2 linked regions of the Pseudoduganella dura genome follow. The protein of the gene in region 1 interacts with the protein of each later gene in a pairwise test. Links are inferred from orthologs where the notes say so. Each region holds a gene or a part of one and is shown in the gene's direction. Other genes may lie near its edges.

Region 1 (8,430 bases):
CCTTCTGCCAGGTGAAGACGGAACAGGCGTTCGCGCGCCAGGAAGTGATCATTCCGCGCAAGACGATCATCGAGCTGCAGCGCCTGCTGGAAGAAAACGACGACCCCGTACAGCTGGATATCGCCGGCAACCAGGTGAAACTGGGCTTCACGGATATCGAACTGATCTCCAAGCTGGTCGAGGGCAAGTTTCCCGACTATACGCGCGTGATCCCGAAGGGCTACAAGAACGACTTCACGATCGGCCGCGATGAGCTGCTGCGCTCGCTGCAGCGCGCCGCCATCATGACCAGCGACAAGTTCAAGGGCGTGCGCTGCATCATCAGCCCGGGTTCGCTGAAGATCTCGTCCACCAACGCGGACCAGGAAGAAGCGGTCGAGGAACTGGAAATCGACTACGGCGGCGACAGCCTCGACATCGGTTTCAACGTCACGTACCTGCTGGACGTGCTGAACAACCTGAAGTGCGACCAGGTCAACGTGGCGCTGGGCGACAGCAATTCGTCCGCGCTGATCTCGATCCCGGACAATCCCGACTTCAAGTATGTCGTGATGCCGATGCGGATCTGATCATTCGCACAGTTGGAATCAACAGAAATTTATTGAGAAAGTAGTCCATGTCCGAACGCCCAAACCTAGTACCAGTGCAGGTCAACTCCGAAGATTACGGCGCCTCCTCGATCCAGATCCTGGAAGGCCTGGAAGCAGTTCGCAAGCGCCCCGGCATGTATATCGGTGACACCTCGGACGGCACCGGTCTGCACCACCTGGTATTCGAAGTGCTGGACAACTCGATCGACGAATCGCTGGCCGGCTACTGCACCGAGATCCACGTGACGATCCATTCGGACAACTCGATCTCGATCACCGACAACGGCCGCGGCATCCCGGTCGGTTTGAAGATGGACGACAAGCACGAACCGAAGCGCTCCGCCGCCGAGATCGTGCTGACCGAGCTGCACGCGGGCGGCAAGTTCGACCAGAACTCGTACAAGGTGTCCGGCGGCCTGCACGGCGTGGGTGTTTCGTGCGTCAACGCGCTGTCGAAGCTGCTGCGCGTGACCGTGCGCCGCGACGGCAAGGTGCACCAGATGGAATTCGTGCGCGGCGTGCCGCAGAACCGCGAGATCGAGATCCGCGACGGCGTGGCCGTTTCGCCGATCAAGGTGATCGGCGAAACCGATAAGCGCGGCACCGACGTGCACTTCTGGGCCGACGAAGAAATCTTCAGCCACGTGGAATTCCACTACGAGATCCTGGCCAAGCGCATTCGCGAACTCTCGTTCCTGAACAACGGCGTGAACATCAAGCTGTCCGACCAGCGCACCGGCAAGGATGAAACCTTCGCGTTCGAAGGCGGCACCCGCGGCTTCGTCGAGTACATCAACAAGGCCAAGACGGTGCTGCATCCGACCGTGTTCCAGGCCACGGGCGACCGCATGTCGGACCAGAACACGAACATCTCCGTGGATGTGTCGATGCAATGGAACGATGCCTTCAATGAACAGGTACTCTGCTTCACGAACAACATCCCGCAGCGCGACGGCGGTACCCACCTGACAGGCCTGCGCGCGGCGATGACGCGCGTGATCAACAAGTACATCGACGAGCACGACTTCGCCAAGAAGGCGAAAGTGGAAATCTCCGGCGACGACATGCGCGAAGGCCTGACCTGCGTGTTGTCCGTAAAGGTGCCGGAGCCGAAGTTCTCGTCGCAGACGAAAGACAAGCTGGTGTCCTCCGAAGTGCGCGGCCCGGTCGAGGAGATCGTGGCGAAGACGCTGACGGACTTCCTGATGGAGAAACCGCACGACGCCAAGATCATCTGCGGCAAGATCGTCGAAGCGGCGCGCGCCCGCGAAGCGGCCCGCAAGGCCCGCGACCTGACGCGCCGCAAGGGCGTGATGGATGGCCTGGGCCTGTCGTCGAAACTGGCCGACTGCCAGGAACGCGACCCGGCGCTGGCCGAACTGTACATCGTCGAGGGTGATTCCGCAGGCGGCTCCGCCAAGCAGGGCCGCGACCGCAAGTTCCAGGCGATCCTGCCGCTGCGCGGCAAGGTGCTGAACGTGGAAAAGGCGCGCTTCGAGAAGATGCTGTCTTCCGAGCAGATCACCACGCTGATCGCCACGCTGGGCACGTCGATCGGCCCGGACGAGTTCAACGTCGAGAAGCTGCGCTACCACCGCATCATCATCATGACCGACGCGGACGTCGACGGCGCCCACATCCGCACGCTGCTGCTCACGCTGTTCTACCGCCAGATGCCGCAGCTGGTGGAACGCGGCCACATCTACATCGCCCAGCCGCCGCTGTACAAGGTGAAGGCCGGCCGCGACGAGCGCTACCTGAAGGACGACGTGGAAGAAGCCAGCTACATGATGACGGTGGCGCTGAACACCGCCGTGCTGACCCCGCGCGACGGCGCCGACCCGATCACCGGCGAACCGCTGACCGAACTGGCTCGCCAGTACAACCTGGCCAACGCCGTGATGCTGCGCCTGACCCGCGTGATCGACCGCGCCGCGCTGACCGCCATCATGACCGGCGTACAGCTCGACCTGTCGACCACCGACGCGGCGCAGGCATCCGCCCAGGCGCTGGCCGACAACATCAACGATCCGGCGGTGACCGTGTCGGTGCGCTCGGATGAACTGTCCGACAAGCACATGCTGCGCATCGCACGCATGCATCACGGTAACGTGCGCGTGTCGACGATCGACGCCGACTTCGTCAGCGGCGCCGATTATGGCGTTCTGTCGAATGCGGCCGCAACCTTCACCGGTTTGATCGGCGAGGGTGCCATCATCCGGCGCGGTGAAGGCGAGCGCACCAAGGAATCGACCGTGCGGGACTTCCACGAAGCGATGCAGTGGCTGCGCGACGAAGCGGAACGTACCGTTTCGAAGCAGCGCTATAAAGGTCTGGGCGAGATGAATCCGGAACAGCTGTGGGAAACCACGATGGACCCGACCGTGCGCCGCCTGCTGAAGGTGCAGATCGAGGATGCCATCGCAGCCGACCAGATCTTCACGACGCTGATGGGGGACGATGTGGAGCCGCGCAGGAACTTTATCGAGACGAATGCGCTGAGGGCGGGGAATATCGACGTTTGATGTTTTTATGCTAGCCGTTCAAAAGGGGCCTCGCGGCCCCTTTTCTTTTAACTGGCCTTCTTGCGGCGACGCGCCGCGACGCCCACTGCGCCCAGGCCCAACAGCATCATGCCGTACGTGGACGGTTCCGGCACAGCGGCGACGGTATAGCCGAACGTGAAGGTAGCCGAATTCCAGATGGCGTCGGCACCCGGCAGGTCGTCCATGTTTTCCGCGAACTCCAGGCGCAGGATGCCGTCCTGGCCGACGCTGAAGCTATAGTCGCCGTGCTCCGCACCGGTATCGAGGTTGCGGAAATCCACGCTGCCAGTGTAGTGGTCGGTACCTGCGTGATAACCTCCGTTCGGATCGGCCAGGAAGCTGGGCAGGAAGTAAAGCTGGTTCCATTGCAGGCTGTCGCTGAGCTGCACATATGCCTCGTTGATCATGCTGCCCTGGTTGGCGGTCAGCGTGACATCCCAGGTGAATGTGTTCAGGTGCGAGCGCGCACCGAGGTCCACCTCCACGATGGTATTGCCTTCCCAGCTGAGATACGTATTGCTTGCCACGTCGGCCAGCGTGATCGTCTTGGTCAGGTCCGCCGCGTTGGCGGCCCCGCCGATGGCGCATGCCGCGATGGCGGCGAACATCACACTACGTACCGGTTTCAGGTTTTTCACTTATTGCCCTTTCGAAGTTAGGTGCTGCGTTGGGTGTGAAAAAAATAACACCGGCTGGACGGTTTGGCAGTCCCCCGAAAGTCTAGTCGGTAGCGAATTAAAGGAAAAACAACAGTCGAGAAGAACTAATAAGGTTGCTGTGAAGACGAGCCGCGCTGCCTCACTGCTGGCTGGCCGTCACTGCCAAGCTAAGGTAAAGTAGGCTTCGGCTGACTTCCGGTTTCGGCCAGGAGCGGTCATTGAAGCACTTGGCTTGCACCAATAATTGCGCACTGAAAACGAGCAACATTGTGTCTGATGATAAAAAAAATAGAAATCTTCGAAATGGCTATTGGCGATATCGGCGTATGGGTCGACGGTGGAATTCACCCGCTTCCAACTGATGCATGCGCGTTGCAGTTTTCTCGGCTATGGTCCTAGTTTGCTTACGGTAGCAGCCGTCGTCTCGTCACAGTAGTTATTAACGACGACTTTCGCCTGAACGGACGCAGCTACCGCGACACTGCATTTCCCTGTTGCAGTTGCAACCTGCTGAGTGGCATGTCCAAACGAAGCAGCCGTGAGGGCTACTACCGTCGTGACGGCTTAAAGCTGCCGATCACTGAGCATTGCCGCGCTCGATGGAGCGCCAGTTCACCTGAACTTGTGCGTCCTGTGCTGCGGTAGCAGCCGTGCTGCCATTTCCAGTCTGCGCATCCTGATTGCCCGGGGCGACAGACTTAGGGACAGTTTGTTCAGCATTAGCAGCAGCTGACTCGCGGTAATAGCCTCTCGATGATCGGCCCAATCCGGCCGGTCAGCACTTCAAAATTTATACCTGACGGTGTTCGGCGAACGAGTGTGTCGAGTCTCGGCCACAATAATGTGGTCCGCCACACGGATATCAACAAAGTTCAGTGCCTGGACTAACGTACGGGTGAGACGCACATCTGCCTTGCTCGGCTCCGGCAATCCCAATGCGTGATAGTGCACCAAGTCTCCCAGCTTCAAGCGCGTGCTATCTCTTCTCACAGATTTTTGTATCAAATCAGCAAAGTCTAGAAAATAATTCGGTTTTTATTATAAATAAGGCAATTATCACGTATAATTTTATGGGTTTTACAAAAAATTTTTCAGAGACTAGTAACTTGGTAGTTCCATTCTGCTCGTTCTCGACTGTAAAGCCAAAGAGTATTCATACTGACCTGAACGGAGTCCATCGTGATCAAATTTCTTGCATTATCTATTTCTCTTATGGGAGTAGCACAGGCTGCTCCGACAATCGAATATTTTTATTCCGATTCAAACCATGTCGTCCCAGGGCAAAGTATCAATTTGTATTGGAAAGTCGAGGGTGCCACTAGGATTATATTGAACGGACTTGCAGTGACTGGCAATTCGACCAATGTCGTCATACCATCGGCAGCAGCTAGCAGCGCAGTGAGTTACAAGCTCGATGTCAGTGATATTGCCGGGAACATCGTCTCCAAAACCATAACGCCACAACCAGGGAAAATGCTTAATGGAGAAAGGATTACAGAGGCTTACGTTCCCGGCTGCACATTCACCACAGCGGACTTTTTTACGAATCATTTCGTTCCACGCATTGAACCTCGCGATTGCACAGAAGTAAAAGTAACCCAGCCCATATTTGTTTGGCCACAAGTACCAGATATGGCAACGGGGGTTAATATGACTTTCACCCTGAGCCGCGTAAACTCCGACAACACAAGACAAGTTGTTTATACGACGAACACGACCACTCCACGTATTATCCTGCCGTCAAATATTATGACGCCCGGCTCTTATATTTGGAAGGTATCATACATCAACAGAAACAACCAGGCAAAGACAAGCAATGAACGCCGTTTCATTTTTAACGAAATGAAATATGCGAACATGCCTGCAGCAAGTGCCGTAATTGCAGCAGTCATGGCACGTCCGCATCCGCGGGTTTTACCACGCGATGCCAACAAGCAGCCAATATCCGCCGCTATATTGCAGCAGAAAATCGCGGCGGGCCTGGAGAAGCCTGCTTTCGACAAATATTTTTATCAAGCAAAACAGGTTGATATCGGCAATAAAGATTACACTAACTCTGTTGTTTTACCCGAGCCGGCAACAAAAGAGCAAGCATTCAATGTAGCAAAAGCACAGATGAATGCAGTGGAATGGCTAGCATTTGCATCGCACTTGGATACCAGCCTTGACGCCACGGCAATTGCCCGTTACCGCACCAAGGCTATTGACCGCATGGTTGCCACTGCAACATGGAAAACTGGGCTAGACGGTGTTACCAGCGAATATATTGATGACCAAGCAAATCGTGTCATCATGAGCACGCTGGCGTTAGGCCTGGATCTGTTGCAGAACCAAATGTCCGAAGCGCAAATTAACACAGTGATTGTTGCGATTAACGAACGATTACAGATTACCACAACCAAACTCGACGGTAATCTAAATGGCGACAGCTATTACTCCAACCTATCCAGAAAACCTCTCGACTCCCATAATCTCGCGGCAGTACATTACGTTACCCAAACACTGATGTATGCATCCGGAATACAAACAAAAAATTACGAGATCGATGCAAACTACCAGCAACTTGCAAAATCATGGGAGCGCATGGTTACTACAATGGGCGCTTGGGGAGGCAGTGCCGACAGCGCCCTTGGCGACGGCACTTTCTATGGCTGGATGGCCATGGAAATTTATGCCCCCATGCTCGCAACATATCGGATCATAGCAGGTGCGAATCTGCATGAAACGCCGCCGTTCGCTAACATAGTGAATAATTTCATCGCATTCACTCCACGTCACCGGATTTTCGATTCAGTGATGGGGGCGTTTGGCGATGCAACAGAAAAACGTGGAACATATCTATCATATGCACACTCAACTTATCGCCTGTTTGCTCATCTTTCACGTCGCGAGATTGATCAATGGTATGCCACCGAGACTACTGAGACAGTGCCAACTGTAGTTAAGTCAATCTACTCCTTCTTGATGTATGGAATAGATTCGCAGATTTCAGCTCCGGGAAATACGCCAATCCTGCCGGCTTCCTATCTATTCGAAGACGCTGGAACGGTAGCAATGCATTCCATATCTTCCGACCCTCTCCGATCGAGCCTTTACTTCCGGTCAAGCAAGCTCGGATCGTTCAGCCATAATCATGCTGACAATAATGCATTTACATTTGTCTCAAGAGGCGAAGATATCTTCATTTCTGGCGGGATTTATCCCTCCTATGGAGGCGAGGTATATCAGGCAACGCGACGTGCGACAAGGTTTAAAAATGCCATTACATTCGATGATGGCCTCGGCCAGGCTTACAATACTGACAAACCAAATTTGCCCGTTTTTTCAATGCAAGCGAGTGGGAAGTTGATTAATTATTACCATAAAGATGACGATGATAAACCCTGGTCAATCGCTACGGGTGATGCCACCAATGCATATCGTCAGTTTACCGATAAAGCAACACCCCAATGGCAGCCACTTCTTAACAAGGCGATACGCACGGTTGCTTACAATCGAAAAGCCGGCATCGCTGTTATTTATGATTATGCTGAAAGCCCGATTCCACGTCGATGGGAAGCAAATTTCCAGACTTTGAAACCAGTATCTCTCCCCAGCTCCACGAGTGATCGAATGATCAGGGTGCGACGGAAGGACGGCAGCGATGTTTGCGTCGTATATCATGGATATAATGGAAAATGGACAACGGAATCCATGGGAAAATACTATCCCGAACCAACAGACAAAGACGGGATACTGATTCCTGAAACCACTCAATTCCATACAACGTACACCACGGATAACCTTTCTTCCATATACAGCGGAGTTACAGTTATTACAGAGGATTGCAATGATGCTGACGATGTACCGGTCAAATACATCGAGGGATTAAAATATACTCTGCAGTTCAACGGCAAAGCACTACATTTCGACCGCGAAAAAGTACAAATCTCTGAGTAAGTAGCCGTTACACAGTAACCCCACCTCCCGGTGGTGTTACTTGTGTTATCACCGCCCACCATTACGATCCTCCGCAGGAATACTTGCCAAACCATAGTCAGCTCATTATCTTCTTTTAAAGATAATAATGCAACGTAGCAGATTTATTTTTTACTTAATGTCTTGTGGCAAGATATTGTTTAATTTTCAATAAAATAGTCATATATCTACTTACTATTTAGCACATAACCAAATTGGCCCAGTCTCACAATATTCGGAAAATCCGGTACCGGAACCTGATATTGGGTCACCAAGCTTAGTTCTTGAATTAATCTTCTCAGCAAAAAATCTGTTCACCAAACCCCGCACGGCGGCGATGGCCTCTCGATGATTGGCCCATTCCGGCCAGCCATCACTTCAAAATGCAAACCTGACTCCTGGGGTGTACTCCAGGACTGATGGGTAAACGTCTCCTTGGGGCGGAACCGGACTGACCAGTCTTAACCGTCATTGGGAAAATTCGCCAACCTGAGTTCGAGTTTGTATTGCCATGGAGCTTGTTTACTCGCTGTTTCGGGAAACAATACCAAGAGACTTTCCATCTCCGGCAATCAGGCGACCAGCGCCGCCCGTTGCCGCGCCATCCGCCCAATAGTCACGATATTGACCAAGGCAACCACCACTTCCAGCGCCGTGCCGCCGACCGAACCGGCGATC
Region 2 (6,833 bases), 1.9 Mb from region 1 along the record:
TTCAAACAAAAAAAATCCCGCCGGAGCGGGATTTTCATGGCATGAGCCGGGGATTACTTGTTGCGGGTACCGACGACTTCGATTTCCACGCGGCGGTTCTTCGCGCGGCCTTCGGCGGTCTTGTTGTCGGCGACCGGCTGTTTCTCGCCCTTGCCTTCGGTGTACACGCGGTTCGCATCGGCACCTTTCGACAGCAGGTATGCCTTGACGGATTCGGCGCGACGCACGGCCAGCTTCTCGTTGTAGGCATCCGAGCCCACGGAGTCGGTGTGGCCGACGGCGATCACCACTTCGACGTTGATGCCGCCCAGCTTGCCGCTCAGCTCGTCCAGGGCCTGCTTGCCTTCCGGCTTCAGCACGGCCTTGTCGAAGTCGAAGAACGCATCGGCGTTGTAGCTGACTTTTTCAGACGTTGGCACCGGCGCGACGACCGGAGCCGGGGTGGCGGCCGGAGCCGGAGTCGGTGCGACAGGCGGCGGCGGGGCCACGCACTTGCCGTTTTCCAGGCGCTCGGGTTCCACGCAGATCGGCAGGTCGCAGCCTGGCACCGCGTCGGCCGGCGTCCAGTAGCCGGTGCGCCAGCACAGGCCGAACGGATTGCGGGCGATCACGCCGCGCGCATCCTGCACGTAGGCGCTGGTCGGCTTGACTGCCTGGATATCCTGGGTCACGGGCGCGAAAGGCGGCGCGGTCGGCTTGTCCTGCGCGGCCACGGAGCCAGCAAGAACGGCCGACGCTGCGAAGATGCTGGAGATCAGTTTTTTCATGTTTTTGTTTCCTTTCGGGGTGATATCGGCAGCCTGCGCCGCGCGACATATGGTGCTCAAGTGTGCGAACGGCGCGAATACTAACATGTTGCCCGCCGTTCATCACAGTGAGTCTGTTACGCGACGAGGGTGGCCGACTGCCGTTTTGCGATTCAGCCAAGTTTGTATTTCCGTCATTTTGCCATACGCATCAGCATCGCACGAATCGCGCTCCGATCAGGACGCGTGCCGCATTCGACCAAGATGTTGTTTTGTTGCAACGTCGACAATAATGATCGGGGATCATAAGGCGTGAATATGTCGGCACGATTACATGAGGCCGGCATGCGGGCCTCCCGGCGGCCTGCATGCGTTCCTTGCCGCGAAACCGTGCCAGGGGGCCTCGACGGGACCCATTGTGCCGCGCTTTTCGCGGGCATGGCGCCGTGTGGCCGAGGGGAAAGAACCGGATCGGCCGGGGTACATGCCCCCATGGTAAAATCGTGCGATTGTCTGCACGCCCAAGCAGCCTGAACCAACGTCAGAGAAGATCGACCCGCCAATGGATCAATTCGCAAAAGAAACAATCCCTATTTCCCTCGAAGAAGAGATGCGCAAGAGCTACCTCGATTACGCCATGAGCGTGATCGTGGGCCGGGCCTTGCCGGATGCACGCGATGGCCTGAAGCCGGTACACCGCCGCGTGCTGTACTCCATGCACGAAAGTAATTATCACTACAACCGCGCCTACGTGAAGTGCGCCCGCGTGGTCGGCGAAACGATGGGTAAATACCACCCGCACGGCGACGCGTCGATCTACGACACGCTGGTGCGGATGGCGCAGGATTTCTCGCTGCGCTACACGCTGGTCGATGGCCAGGGCAACTTCGGCTCGATCGACGGCGATGCCGCCGCCGCCATGCGTTATACCGAGTGCCGCCTGGACAAGATCGCCGGCGAACTGCTGTCGGATATCGACAAGGAAACCGTCGACTTCCAGCCGAACTACGACGGCAAGGAAAAAGAGCCGACGGTGCTGCCGACGCGCGTGCCGAACCTGCTGATCAACGGCTCGTCCGGTATCGCGGTGGGCATGGCGACGAACATCCCGCCGCACAATCTGGCCGAAGTGATCAGCGGTGCGCTGCACGTGCTGGCCAACCCGGATTGCACGATCGACGAACTGATCGAGCTGATCCCGGCACCGGACTTCCCGACCGGCGGCACGATCTACGGCGTCTCGGGCGTCCGTGACGGCTACCGTACCGGCCGCGGCCGCGTGGTCATGCGCGCCAAGACCCACTTCGAGGAATACGGCAAGGATGGCGGCCGCACGGCGATCATCGTCGACGAGCTGCCTTACCAGGTCAACAAGAAGTCGCTGCTCGAGCGCATCGCCGAGAATGTGCGCGACAAGAAGCTCGAAGGCATTTCCGATATCCGCGACGAGTCCGACAAATCGGGAATGCGCGTGGTGATCGAACTGAAGCGCGGCGAAGTGCCGGAAGTCGTGCTGAACAACCTGTACAAGCAGACGCAATTGCAGGACACGTTCGGCATGAACATGGTGGCGCTGGTGGACAACCAGCCCAAGCTGATGAACCTGAAGGACCTGCTGTCGGTGTTCCTGTCGCACCGCCGCGAAGTGGTCACGCGCCGCACCGTGTTCGAGCTGCGCAAGGCGCGCGAACGCGGCCACGTGCTGGAAGGCCTGGCCGTGGCGCTGGCCAACATCGACGATTTCATCGCCATCATCAAGGCCGCGCCCACGCCGCCGGTGGCGAAGAGCGAGCTGATGACACGCGCCTGGGATTCGTCGCTGGTGCGCGAAATGCTGGCACGCACCGGCGACGGCGACAAGGTGGACATCAATGCGTTCCGCCCCGAGCACCTGCCGAAGCACTACGGCATGCAGCCCGATGGCCTGTACAAGCTGTCCGACGACCAGGCGCAGGAAATCCTGCAGATGCGCCTGCAGCGCCTGACCGGCCTGGAACAGGACAAGATCGTCAACGAATACAAGGACGTGATGGCGCAGATCGCCGATCTGCTGGACATCCTGGCCACGCCGGCCCGCGTGACGACGATCATCAGCGACGAGCTGACGGCCGCCGTCACCGAATACGGCGCCAAGGATGCGCGCCGCTCCGTGATCGAGCACAACGCCACCGACCTGGGCACGGAAGACCTGATCACGCCGCAGGACATGGTCGTGACGCTGTCGCACCTCGGCTACATGAAATCGCAGCCGATCTCCGAATACCGCGCGCAGAAGCGCGGCGGCCGCGGCAAGCAGGCCATGGCCACCAAGGACGAGGACTGGATCGACCAGCTGTTCATCGCCAACACGCACGACTACATCCTGTGCTTCTCCAACCGCGGCCGGATGTACTGGCTGAAGGTGTGGGAAGTGCCGCAAGGCTCGCGCAACTCGCGCGGCCGGCCGATCGTCAACATGTTCCCGCTGCAGGACAATGAAAAGATCACCGTGGTGCTGCCGCTGTCGGGCGAGAACCGCTCGTTCCCGGAAGATCACTACGTGTTCATGTCCACCAGCCTGGGCACCGTGAAGAAGACGCCGCTGCGCGACTTCTCCAACCCGCGCAAGGCCGGCATCATCGCCGTCGACCTGGACGAGGGCGACTTCCTGATCGGCGCCGCGCTCACCGACGGCAAGCACGACGTGATGCTGTTCTCCGACGCCGGCAAGGCCGTGCGCTTCGACGAGAACGACGTGCGCCCGATGGGCCGCACGGCGCGCGGCGTGCGCGGCATGAACCTGGACGAAGGCCAGAACGTGATCGCGCTGCTGGTTGCCGAAAACGAGCAGCAGACCGTGCTGACCGCCACCCAGAACGGCTACGGCAAGCGTACCCCGATCACCGAGTACACCCGCCACGGCCGCGGCACCAAGGGCATGATCGCGATCCAGACGAGCGAGCGCAACGGTAAAGTCGTTGCCGCCACGCTGGTCGAACCGAACGACGAGATCATGCTGATCACGACCGGCGGCGTGCTGATCCGTACCCGCGTGTCCGAGATCCGCGAGATGGGCCGCGCCACGCAGGGCGTCACGCTGATCGCCGTCGAGGACGGCACGCACCTGTCCGGCCTGCAGCGCATCGTCGAGCCGGATGCGGACGAGGTGGAAAGCCTGATCGAAGCGGCCGCCGAGATGCCGGTCGTGGCGGGCGCCGCCGGTACCGTGGACGACGATTCCGCGGGCGACGATTCTGCGGACGACGATGCGGCCGGAGACGATTTGCCAGCCGACGATTCTCCAGCGGAATAAGCCAGCCCGCGGGCCCGTCCGAGCGATCGAACGGGCCCGCGGTTTTTCAGACCAACGAAATGTGCATAAGAATATGAAAAAAATCGCCGCAGTCCTGTTGTTGTCCGTTGCCGCTGTTGCTTCCACCGCCAGTTCGTCCGCGCTGGCCCAGGCCGCCGTCCCGGCGCCGGCCGCCCAGGCCGCCGTCGATCCCGCCGCCGCCGCCGCCGTGCGCGAGCTGCTGGTGGCCATGGATTACCGTAACGTGGTGTCGGCATCGTTCAGGCAGATGACCGCCGCGATGCCGGCCATGATCAAGTCCGGCGCCGAGGGCGCGGTGCGCAACGATCCGAAACTGTCCGATGCGGAGCGCACGAAAAAGCTGGCCGAGCTGGAGCAGGGCTTGCCGAAGGTGGTGGACGCGATCGGCCGCATGTACGCCGACCCGGCGCTGGTGGACGAGATGCTCGAAGCCATGGTGCCGATCTACGCGCGCCACTACACGGTCGACGAGATGCGCCAGCTGGCCACCTTCTACAAGACGCCGGTGGGCGTCAAGTCGCTGCGCCTGATGCCGCAACTGATGGGCGAAGGCATGCAGGTCGGGCAGCAGATCATCACGCCGCGCATGAACAAGCTGATGCAGGAACTGAACCAGAAACAGAAATAAGGAAACACCGTGAGCACGATCTACAACTTCTCCGCCGGCCCGGCCGTGCTGCCGAAAGAAGTGCTGCAGCAGGCCGCCGCCGAAATGCTGGACTGGCACGGCAGCGGCATGTCGGTGATGGAGATGAGCCACCGCGGCCCCGAGTTCATCTCGATCTACCGCGCCGCCGAGCGCGACCTGCGCGAGCTGCTGGCCGTGCCGGACAACTACCGCATCCTGTTCATGCAGGGCGGCGGACTGTCGCAGAATGCCGTGATCCCGCTGAACCTGGTGGGCAGGAAAGGCGAGAGCGCGACGATCGACTTCATCCGCACCGGTTCGTGGTCCGGCAAGTCGATCAAGGAAGCGGCACGCTACGCGAAGGTGAACGTGGCCGCCTCGGCCGAGGCCAGCGGCTTCACGACGGTGCCGCCGCAGTCGGAGTGGAACCTGACGCCGGATGCGGCCTACCTGCATCTGTGCACCAACGAGACGATCGACGGCGTCGAGATCGATTTTGTGCCGGATGTGCCGGCCGGCGTGCCGATCGTGGCCGATATGTCGTCGCACATCCTGTCGCGCCAGGTCGACGTGGCAAAATACGGCCTGATATTCGGCGGCGCGCAAAAGAACATCGGCCCGGCCGGCGTGACCGTCGTCATCGTGCGCGACGACCTGATCGGGCACGCATTGCCGGTCTGCCCGTCCGCGTTCGATTTCAGGAACGTGGCCGACAACGAATCCATGTACAACACGCCGCCCACCTACGGCATCTATATCGCCGGCCTGGTGTTCCAGTGGCTGCTGAAGAACGGCGGCGTGGCGGCGATGGAGCAACGCAATATCGAAAAGGCCGGGCTGCTGTACGCGGCACTGGATGCGGACGATTTTTACCGGAATCGCGTCGCCCCACCATACCGTTCGCGGATGAACATACCGTTCTACCTGCGCGACGAATCGCAGAACGAAGCATTCCTCGCCGGCGCCAAGGCGCGCGGCCTGCTGCAGCTGAAGGGCCACAAGTCCGTCGGCGGCATGCGCGCATCGATCTACAATGCGATGCCGATCGAAGGCGTACAGGCGCTGGTCGATTACCTGAACGAGTTCGCGGGGCGGTGAGGCAGGGGGCGAGGCAGGGATTTCGTAGAGCACGCTCTACGCCTGCTGAGCGGTTCAGCCATGTAAGGCTGAACCTTCGCGGAGCATGCTCTGCGCCTGCTGAACGGTCCGGCCTTGCAAGGCCGGGCCTCCGCCGGTAACTCTCACTTGCATTTGCCGGCTCCGGCCGGCGTTTCGCAAAGATCAAAGCCAACCATGACAGACAAACTGAAACCCCTGCGCGACCAGATCGATTCGATCGATGCGCAGATCCTGTCCCTGCTGAACCAGCGCGCCAAGGTCGCGCAGGAAGTGGGGCATGTAAAAGCCGAAACCAACGCGCCGGTGTTCCGTCCCGAGCGCGAAGCGCAGGTGCTGCGCGGCGTGGCCGAGCGCAACCCCGGCCCGATCGGCGACGCCGAGGCGCAAACGATCTTCCGCGAGATCATGTCGGCCTGCCGGGCACTGGAGAAGCGCGTCACCGTCGCCTATCTGGGCCCGGCCGGCACATTCAGCGAGCAGGCCGTGTACCAGCAGTTCGGCCATGCGGTCGAAGGGCTGCCGTGCGCGTCGATCGACGAGGTGTTCCGCGCCACCGAGGCCGGCACCGCCGAATTCGGCGTCGTCCCGGTCGAGAACTCGTCCGAAGGCGCGATCAACCGCACGCTCGACCTGCTGCTGCAGACACCGCTGATCATCAGCGGCGAAGTGGCCATCGCCGTGCACCACAGCCTGATGACGAAGACCGGCACGATGGAGGGCGTCACCGCCATCTGCGCGCATTCGCAGGCGCTGGCGCAGTGCCAGGTCTGGCTCAACGAGAACTATCCGCACGTGGAGCGGCGCGCCGTCGCGTCGAACGCCGAGGCGGCCCGCCTGGCCAGCCTCGATCCCACGGTGGCGGCGATCGCCAGCGAGATCGCCGGCGGGCAGTACAACCTGGGCGTCGTCAACGGCCACATCCAGGACGATCCGCACAACCGTACCCGCTTCGTCATCGTCGGCCAGTTGCAGCCGGGGCCTTCGGGCAGCGACCGCACGTCGCTGGTGCTGGCCGTGCCGAACAAGG

The links.
Region 2: the proteins of gyrB (region 1) and gyrA interact in binary tests that used the Escherichia coli proteins (3 or more experiments, as listed by UniProt). The link is inferred for Pseudoduganella dura from one-to-one orthologs.

The regions. Positions count from the first base shown.
Region 1 is NZ_WNWM01000002.1:3,423,332-3,431,761, reverse strand. What follows is about bases 219-3,365. They hold gyrB (DNA topoisomerase (ATP-hydrolyzing) subunit B), read left to right. Parts: upstream 219-616; coding sequence 617-3,115; downstream 3,116-3,365. Other genes in these bases: GJV26_RS29940 (FxDxF family PEP-CTERM protein), read right to left, coding at 3,163-3,365; dnaN (DNA polymerase III subunit beta), read left to right, coding at 219-569. In the rest of the region: more of dnaN, read left to right, coding at 1-218; more of GJV26_RS29940, read right to left, coding at 3,366-3,774; GJV26_RS14990 (JAB domain-containing protein), read right to left, coding at 4,579-4,746; GJV26_RS30630 (heparinase II/III domain-containing protein), read left to right, coding at 4,975-7,734; GJV26_RS14980 (YgjV family protein), read right to left, coding at 8,325-8,430. UniProt on the Escherichia coli protein: DNA gyrase negatively supercoils closed circular double-stranded DNA in an ATP-dependent manner to maintain chromosomes in an underwound state.
Region 2 is NZ_WNWM01000002.1:1,519,261-1,526,093, reverse strand. What follows is about bases 934-4,238. They hold gyrA (DNA gyrase subunit A), read left to right. Parts: upstream 934-1,308; coding sequence 1,309-4,038; downstream 4,039-4,238. Other genes in these bases: GJV26_RS06785 (DUF2059 domain-containing protein), read left to right, coding at 4,112-4,238. In the rest of the region: outer membrane protein OmpA, read right to left, coding at 54-767; more of GJV26_RS06785, read left to right, coding at 4,239-4,687; serC (3-phosphoserine/phosphohydroxythreonine transaminase), read left to right, coding at 4,697-5,785; pheA (prephenate dehydratase), read left to right, coding at 5,981-6,833. UniProt on the Escherichia coli protein: A type II topoisomerase that negatively supercoils closed circular double-stranded (ds) DNA in an ATP-dependent manner to maintain chromosomes in an underwound state.